DNA from 2 places in the Streptomyces deccanensis genome. Region 2 is predicted to be linked to the other one. Evidence: predicted binding sites of a transcription regulator. Region 2 holds the regulator's gene; the other holds the start of a gene.
The links. The regulator HspR, encoded in region 2, represses chaperone genes until heat shock. The targets are predictions, from matches to a motif close to TTGAGNNNNNNNNNCTCAA.
Positions count from the first base shown of each region.

Region 1: the regulator HspR is predicted to act here: its motif matches at 1,667-1,685, upstream of dnaK (molecular chaperone DnaK).

Region 1 covers NZ_CP092431.1:8,552,326-8,556,493, reverse strand. Annotated here, with positions in the region: gene dnaK (molecular chaperone DnaK) at 1-1,594, opposite strand, end outside; gene L3078_RS37820 (OsmC family protein) at 1,718-2,143, opposite strand; gene L3078_RS37815 (vWA domain-containing protein) at 2,232-4,043, opposite strand; gene L3078_RS37810 (ATP-binding protein) at 4,040-4,168, opposite strand, start outside.
Region 2 covers NZ_CP092431.1:5,694,633-5,698,800, forward strand. Annotated here, with positions in the region: gene dnaK (molecular chaperone DnaK) at 1-85, shown strand, start outside; gene grpE (nucleotide exchange factor GrpE) at 82-756, shown strand; gene dnaJ (molecular chaperone DnaJ) at 799-1,974, shown strand; gene L3078_RS25420 (heat shock protein transcriptional repressor HspR) at 1,980-2,435, shown strand; gene L3078_RS44960 (fibronectin type III domain-containing protein) at 2,580-4,004, opposite strand; gene L3078_RS25430 (PA14 domain-containing protein) at 4,073-4,168, opposite strand, start outside.

The DNA of each region.
Region 1 (4,168 bases), 2.9 Mb from region 2:
GGTCCTCGTTGTCGCGGAGGAACTTCTCGGTCTGGTAGGCGAGTTGCTCGGCGTGGTTGCGGGTCTCGGCGGCCTCACGGCGCCGGCGGTCGTCGTCGGCGTACTGCTCGGCCTCCCGCATCATGCGGTCGATGTCGTCCTTGGGGAGCGCGGAGCCGCCGGTCACCGTCATCTTCTGTTCGCGGCCGGTGGCGAGGTCCTTCGCCGAGACGTGCATGATGCCGTTCGCGTCGATGTCGAAGGCCACCTCGATCTGCGGGACGCCACGCGGCGCCGGGGGCAGCCCGGTGAGGTCGAAGACGCCCAGCTTCTTGTTGTACGCGGCGATCTCCCGCTCGCCCTGGTAGACCTGGATGCCGACCGAGGGCTGGTTGTCGGCGGCCGTGGTGAAGATCTCCGAACGGCGGGTCGGGATGGTGGTGTTGCGTTCGATGAGCTTCGTCATGATGCCGCCCTTGGTCTCGATGCCCAGGGACAGCGGGGTGACGTCGAGGAGCAGCACGTCCTTCACGTCGCCCCGGATGACGCCCGCCTGCAGCGCGGCGCCGACCGCCACCACCTCGTCGGGGTTCACGCCCTTGTGCGGGTCCTTGCCGGTGAGTTCCCGCACCAGGTCGCTGACGGCGGGCATCCGCGTCGAACCGCCGACGAGGATGACGTGGTCGATCGCGGCCAGCTTCACCCCCGCGTCCTTGACGGCCTGGTGGAACGGTGTCCGGCAGCGGTCGAGCAGATCGGCGGTCAGCTCCTGGAACTGGGCGCGCGTCAGGCCCTCCTCCAGGTGGAGCGGCCCCTCGGCGGACGCGGTGATGTACGGGAGGTTGATCGACGTCTCGGAGGAGCTGGACAGCTCGATCTTGGCCCGCTCCGCCGCCTCGCGCAGCCGCTGCAACGCCATCTTGTCGCGGCCGAGATCGACACCGTGCTTCCCCTGGAACCGTTTGACGAGGTGCTCGACCACCCGCTGGTCCCAGTCGTCGCCCCCGAGCCGGGTGTCGCCGTTGGTGGCCTTCACCTCGATGACCCCGTCGCCGATCTCCAGGAGGGAGACGTCGAAGGTGCCGCCGCCGAGGTCGAAGACGAGGACGGTCTGCTCCTCGCCCCGGTCCAGGCCGTACGCGAGGGCCGCGGCCGTGGGCTCGTTGATGATCCGCAGGACCTTCAGGCCCGCGATCTCCCCCGCCTCCTTGGTCGCCTGCCGCTGCGCGTCGTCGAAGTACGCGGGCACGGTGATGACGGCGTCAGTGACGTCCTCGCCGAGGTACGACTCCGCGTCCCGCTTCAGCTTCTGCAGGACACGCGCGGACAGTTCCTGGGCCCGGTAGCGGGTGCCGTCCACGGACCCTTCCGCCGGGAACCGCCAACTCGCGCCGCCCATATGGCGTTTGACGGAACGCGCGGTGCGCTCCACGTTCGTCACGGCCTGCCGCTTGGCCACCTCGCCGACGAGCACCTCGCCGTTCTTGGCGAAGGCCACCACCGACGGTGTGGTCCGCTGCCCCTCCGCGTTCACGACGACGGTCGGCTCACCGCCCTCCAGCAGGGCCACCACCGAGTTCGTCGTGCCGAGATCGATCCCGACCGCACGCCCCATCGCCGTCCCCTTCCAGCGGAGTCCACAAGGACCCGCGAGGTCCGCCAAGTGTTCCCACCACCAGCACAAAACTTGAGTGGGTTCCTGTCAATGGGGCGGAGACGGGGCGCACGAAGCAGTCGGTCAGGCCAGCTCGGCCGTCAGCGTGATCGTCGTGCCGGTCAGAGCCTGGCTGACCGGGCAGTTCTTCTTTGCGCCCTCGGCCGCCTCCTGGAAGCCGGCCGCGTCCAGGCCGGGGACCTCGCCGCGGACGGTGAGGTGGATGCCGGTGATGCCCTCACCCGGCTGGAAGGTCACGTCGGCCTTGGTCTCCAGACGGGTGGGCGGGGTGCCCGCGCCGGTGAGGCCGTGGGAGAGCGCCATGGAGAAGCAGCTGGAGTGGGCGGCCGCGATCAGCTCCTCGGGGCTGGTCTTGCCGTTCGCCTGCTCCGCGCGCGACGGCCACGACACCGGCTGCGAACCGATGCCGGAGGAGTCGAAGGTGACGGTGCCGGTGCCCTTGAGCAGCTCGCCTTCCCAGACGGTGTGTGCGGTGCGCGTGGTGGCCACGATGAGTCCTTTCTGTGGGTCATGATGCCGGAGTCCCGTCGCCGGGGTTCCGTGCCCTTATCCGATCACATTCCGGCGGGTCCGAGGCTCATCTCACCCTGAACACCGGCCCCCGCGCGGTGAACGGCAGGCGAGCACCTTGTGGAATCAGGTACGCGTGCTCCCGCCGCACCCGCAGCACGTCGATCCAGCCGTCCGTGATGACGAGGACCGGCGCGCGCGGCGGGAAGTCCTCGGCACGGTGCAGCAGATCGACGCCCGGCTGCAGCTCCGTACCGCCGCGCCCGCGCACCCGCACCCGTCCGGCGATCTCGGTGACGGGCAGGAACCCCGCGTCGTGCGGGGCCGCGTCGCAGAAGACGACCCGGGCGGCCGGTACGTCACGGGCCTCGGCGTACGAGGCGATCGCGCCCAACGCCTTGCCGAGCAGCGTGCGGTCCATGGAGGCGGAGGTGTCGAGCACGACGCCGAAGGTGCACCGGGTGATCTCCTCGGGCGGGAAGTACCGTCCGGCGCGCGGGATGTCGGGGGTGGCGGACTGACGGCGCGAGGGACGCGCGTAGGTCCGTACCGCCTGCGGGCGGGGCACGAACTCGTCGAACCAGCGCGCGAGTTGCGCGTCCCAGGGCAGGGGCGGATGGCTGAGGGCGCGGATCTCCTCGACCAGACCGGCGGGCAGCAGGCCGCGTTCCTGCCGCTCGTGCAGGTCGAAGCCCCGGGCGAGGCCGCGGCGGTAGAACTCGTCGAGGTCGACGTAGTCGCGCGGCGAGCCGAGCGGGCCGCCGAGGATGTCACCGGCGCCCCTGCCGCGCAAGGTGGCGAGCCGGCGCATCCGGCGCAGGTCGCCGGCGATCCGGTCGTAGACCTCCTCGGCCGACAGCCCGGACAGCCCGGGGTCGTACAGCAGCCCCTCGGGCATCGTGCCGACCCGCATCTCGCGCAGCCAGTCGTTGATGACGTAGTCGGCGGCGATGTTGAACAGATACGGGTCGCGGGTGCCGCAGCGGTCGCCGTGGCGCAGGGCGGCGTGCAGCATCTCGTGGGCGAGGATGAAGCGCCACTCCTCGTCGTCGAACTGGCGCAGCGGGTTGATGTAGATCTCCCCCGCCTCCGCGTCGACGGCCGCGATGGAGATGCCGTGGGCGTGGGCGAGTTCGACGTCGGCGACGATGCGGATACCGGCCGCGATGCCGCCGAGCAGCGGGTAGGAGGAGATGAACCAGCTCAGTGCCTTCTCCCAGGGACGCCTGAGGATCGGCTCGTCGTCCAGGGACTCGCGGCGGCCCCCCGCCATGTCCATCGCGGCGGACATCGTGCGGGTGAGGGCGTGCGCGAAGGCGAGCTGCCAGTCCGTGGGCGTACCGCGCCACTTGGGCCAGGTCAGCAGGAGCTGGTCGGGCTCGTCACCGGCCGTGCCGCAGTGCGCGTACGCAGCCGGGAGCCCGTCCCGGCGCCAGCGGGCGGCGAGGCGCTCCTCGTCGCCGTCCGGGTAGCGGGCGGGCAGGTCCTCGGGCGTCAGGCCCACAGGGAAGGTGAGCAGGAACCGGTTGACGGCGACGCAGCGGGCGGCGAGGTCGTACCGGTCGGGCTGGGTCCGCACGCCCTGCGCCGCCGGGACGTGCCCGAAGCCCAGGTGGACGGCGGCGTGGGCGATGGCCCAGGCCCAGGCGTCGGGGGCGGCGAGCCGGTCGGGGTGCGCGTGCAGCACGCCGTCGGAGTCGACCCGGACGAGACCTTCGCGAGGCGCGAGGTCGCACTTCTCCGTGCGGCAGACGGTGAACCCGACCGCCCGCAGCGCGGGGTTGTGGCGCACCGCCTCCAGCCCGGCCTCGAACGCCTCACCGGCGAGGTCGCGCTTGGTCTTCTTTCCGCCCTGCCGCTTGCCACCGGACGTGCTCACCGGCGGGCCTCCACCAGCCGGGGCATGTCGCGGGCCGCCTCGACCAGGAACCAGGCGGGCAGCACGGGATTGCCGTCGTTGTCGTCGGCGATGACGGTCTGGGCGACCTCGACGGAGATCTCCGC
Region 2 (4,168 bases):
CGCCGGCGCCGGTGACGCCAAGGCCGACGATGACGTCGTCGACGCCGAGATCGTCGACGAGGACCGGAAGGACGGTGCCGCGTGACGGAGGAGACCCCGGGCTTCGACGAGCAGCAGCCGCAGTCGGCTCAGCCGCAGCAGCCTGATGTCCCCTCCGGCTCCGAGGACGCCGAGCCGAAGGCCGCCCCCCAGGAGGGGGCGGCCCCGGCCGGGGACGCGGCAGCGACGGCCCAGGTTGCCGGTCTGACGGCGCAGCTGGACCAGGTGCGTACGGCGCTCGGTGAGCGCACGGCGGACCTCCAGCGCCTCCAGGCCGAGTACCAGAACTACCGTCGCCGGGTCGAGCGCGACCGGATCACGGTCAAGGAGATCGCCATCGCGAACCTCCTCACCGAACTCCTGCCCGTGCTCGACGACATCGGGCGCGCGCGGGAGCACGGCGAACTCGTCGGCGGCTTCAAGTCCGTCGCCGAGTCCCTCGAGACCGTGGCGGCGAAGATGGGACTCATGCAGTTCGGCAAGGAGGGCGAGCCCTTCGACCCGACGATCCACGAGGCCCTGATGCACAGTTACGCGCCCGACGTCACCGAGACGACGTGCGTGGCGATTCTCCAGCCGGGGTATCGCATCGGCGAGCGCACCATCCGCCCCGCGCGGGTGGCCGTGGCCGAGCCGCAGCCCGGCGCGCAGACCGCCAAGGCCGAGGAGGCCGAGGCGGCCGACGACAAGGAGAGCGGTGGCCCGGACGAGGGCTGACGCCGACGGAGTGCACACCCGGTGGAAGGAGGGACGTCGCGGATGAGTACGAAGGACTTCATCGAGAAGGACTACTACAAGGTCCTCGGCGTCCCCAAGGACGCCACCGAGGCCGAGATCAAGAAGGCGTACCGCAAGCTCGCCCGCGAGTACCACCCGGACGCCAACAAGGGGAACGTCAAGGCCGAGGAGCGCTTCAAGGAGATCTCCGAGGCCAACGACATCCTCGGTGACCCCAAGAAGCGCAAGGAGTACGACGAGGCCCGCGCCCTCTTCGGCAACGGCGGCTTCCGCCCCGGACCCGGCGCCGGCGGCTCGTTCAACTTCGACCTGGGCGACCTCTTCGGAGGCGGCGCCCAGGGCGGGGGGCAGGCGGGCGGCTTCGGCGGGGGCATCGGCGATGTCTTCGGCGGCCTGTTCAACCGGGGCAGCTCCGGCACCACGCGGGTGCAGCCCCGGCGCGGCCAGGACATCGAGTCCGAGGTCACGCTGAGCTTCACCGAGGCCATCGAGGGCGCGACCGTGCCCCTGCGGATGTCCTCGCAGTCGCCCTGCAAGGGCTGTTCCGGCACCGGCGACGCCAACGGCACGCCCCGGGTGTGCCCGACGTGCGTCGGCACCGGCCAGGTCGCGCGGGGCTCCGGCGGCGGCTTCTCCCTGACCGACCCCTGCCCGGACTGCAAGGGCCGGGGCCTGATCGCCGAGAACCCCTGCGACATCTGCAAGGGCTCGGGCCGCGCCAAGTCCTCCCGCACCATGCAGGTCCGCATCCCGGCGGGCGTCCTGGACGGCCAGCGGATCCGGCTGCGCGGCAAGGGTGCCCCCGGTGAACGGGGCGGCCCGGCGGGTGACCTGTACGTCGTCGTGCACGTCGACCCGCACCCGGTGTTCGGCCGCAAGGACGACAACCTCACGGTGACCGTCCCGGTGACCTACCCCGAGGCGGCGCTCGGCGGAGAGGTCCGGGTCCCGACCCTGGGCGGACCGCCGGTCACCCTGAAACTGCCTCCGGGCACCCCCAACGGCCGTACGATGCGGGCCCGGGGCAAGGGCGCCTTCCGCAAGGACGGCACCCGGGGGGACCTGCTGATCACGGTCGAGGTGAGTGTCCCGAAGGACCTGTCGGGGAAGGCTCGTGACGCGCTGGAGGCGTATCGCGAGGCGACCGCGGGCGAGGACCCGCGAGCGGAGCTGTTCCAGGCCGCGAAGGGAGCATGAATGTGATGGACGGCCGCCGTAGAAACCCCTATGAGCTGACGGAAGAGACACCGGTGTACGTCATCTCGGTGGCCGCCCAGCTCTCCGGTCTGCACCCGCAGACCCTGCGCCAGTACGACCGTCTCGGACTGGTCTCCCCGGACCGCACCGCCGGGCGGGGCCGTCGCTACTCGGCCCGTGACATCGAACTGCTGCGCACCGTCCAGCAGTTGTCGCAGGACGAGGGCATCAATCTGGCCGGCATCAAGCGCATCATCGAACTGGAGAACCAGGTCGCCGCGCTCCAGTCCCGGGTGGCCGAGATGGAGGCCGCCCTCGACGGCGCCGCCGCGGCCATGCGCCAGCGCGAGGCGGCGGTCCACGCGTCGTACCGGCGCGACCTGGTGCCGTATCAGGAAGTGCAGCAGAGCAGTGCGCTGGTGGTGTGGCGGCCGAAGGGTCGGCAGACATCGGCCGACTGACGGTTCGGCAGACATCGGCCGACTGACGGTTCGGCAGACGTCGGCCGACTGACGGTTCGGCAGCCGTTCGTCTGACGGCTCGTCAAGTACGGGCAGGGGCCCGGAGGTTCGCACGAACCTCCGGGCCCCTGCCCGTTTCCGGTGTCAGCTCCCGGGGTTCAGTTCGGTCGCCGTCACGACCTCCGCCTCGCCGGTCCACTTGTAGTGCGAGTTCCAGTCGTCGTCCACGGCGTCGACGAAGAAGCAGCGTTCCTCGCCGTCCGGGTCGGTGCGGTACTCGTACGAGGTCGTGGTGGCCGACAACCACTCCACCTCGCCCGCGTAGCACATCTGCTCGCCCTCGTCGCCGACGAGTTCGCCGCCGTAGACGACGTACCGGGCCAGGTCGGGCGTCGGGTTGGCGTCCCAGTTCAGCTCGAAGCCGTACTCGGTCGGTGTGGCGGTCAGCCCCGTGACCGCGGAGGGCGGGGTGTCGTCCCGGCGCCGCCCGTCGACGGAGGCGGACCGCGCGGACTCGTTGCCCGCCGCGTCGACCGCGGTCACCCGGTAGTGGTAGGTGACGCCCTGCTCGGTGGAGGCGTCCCGGTACGAGAGCTGGTCGGTGGTGCCGACCCGGGTGTAGGTGCCGTCGGCGCTCGCCGCCCGGTACACCCGGTACGACGACGCTCCCGTGACCGCCGTCCAGCCGACGCGGATGCCGCCGTCCTCGGAGGTGTCGGTGATGTCCACACCCTGGGGAACGCCGGGCGCGACCCGGTCGACGGTGGTGACGGCCTTCTCCGCAGTGCTCTGCGACTCGTTCCCGGCCTGGTCGAGGGCGCGGACCACGTAGTGGTACCGCGCGCCGGTGACCGGGAGGGTGGCGTCCGTGAACGACGTCCCCGTGGTCGTCGTCATCGGCTCGGCGAAGGCCCCGCCCGCCGCGCGGCGGTACACGCGGTAGCCCCGGAGGTCCATCTCCTTGTTCTTCGCCCAGCTCAGCTTGGCCTTGCCGGTCGCCTGGTCGTACGCCATGGCGAGACCCGCCGGCGTCAGGGGGGCGACCTTGTCGACGGTGGCGGAGGTGCGGGGTGTGTAGGTGAACTTGACCTTGGCGGAGCCGGTCCAGTTGACGTAGTCGACGCGGAGGGTGTGTTTGCCGGCGGGGATGGTGAGGTTGACGGTCTTGGAGACGGTGGTGGTGCCGTTCTTCCAGAGGTCGATCTTGCGGGCGCCGGTGGTGCCGGGGTCGAGGTAGACGCGGATGCCGTCGAGGCCGGAGGCGGAGAGGGTGAAGGGGCCGCCGGAGCCGAAGTCGCGGGCGAGGGTCCAGCGGACGCCGAAGTTGTTGCTCGGGAGTCCGGTGGCGGGTGCGCCGGTGCCCCAGTTCTGGTCGATCGTGCTGTCGCAGTCCGTCTTCTTCGGGGTGCCGGAGAAGGTGGTGTTGGCGAAGAGCTGCCGCTTGAAGACGGGGGAGGCGCAGGTCACGGCGGCGGACGCGGGCGCGGCCGCCGCCGTGAGCAGACCGGCCGTGGTGGCGAACACGACGGCGGTGGCCGTGCCGGCGGCCGTACGTCTGGCTGGGATCACTGGTGTCCTTGTGTCCTACGGCCCTTACGGTTTCGGGGCCTTGGGTCGTGTGAGGGGCGGTCGAGTGCTCAGGGGGCCAGGGCCGCCCAGGCGTCGCCGGGAGCGGATTCGGTGCCGTCGGCGTGGAGCGCGGTCACCCAGTAGAAGTGGGTGGTGCCGGCGGC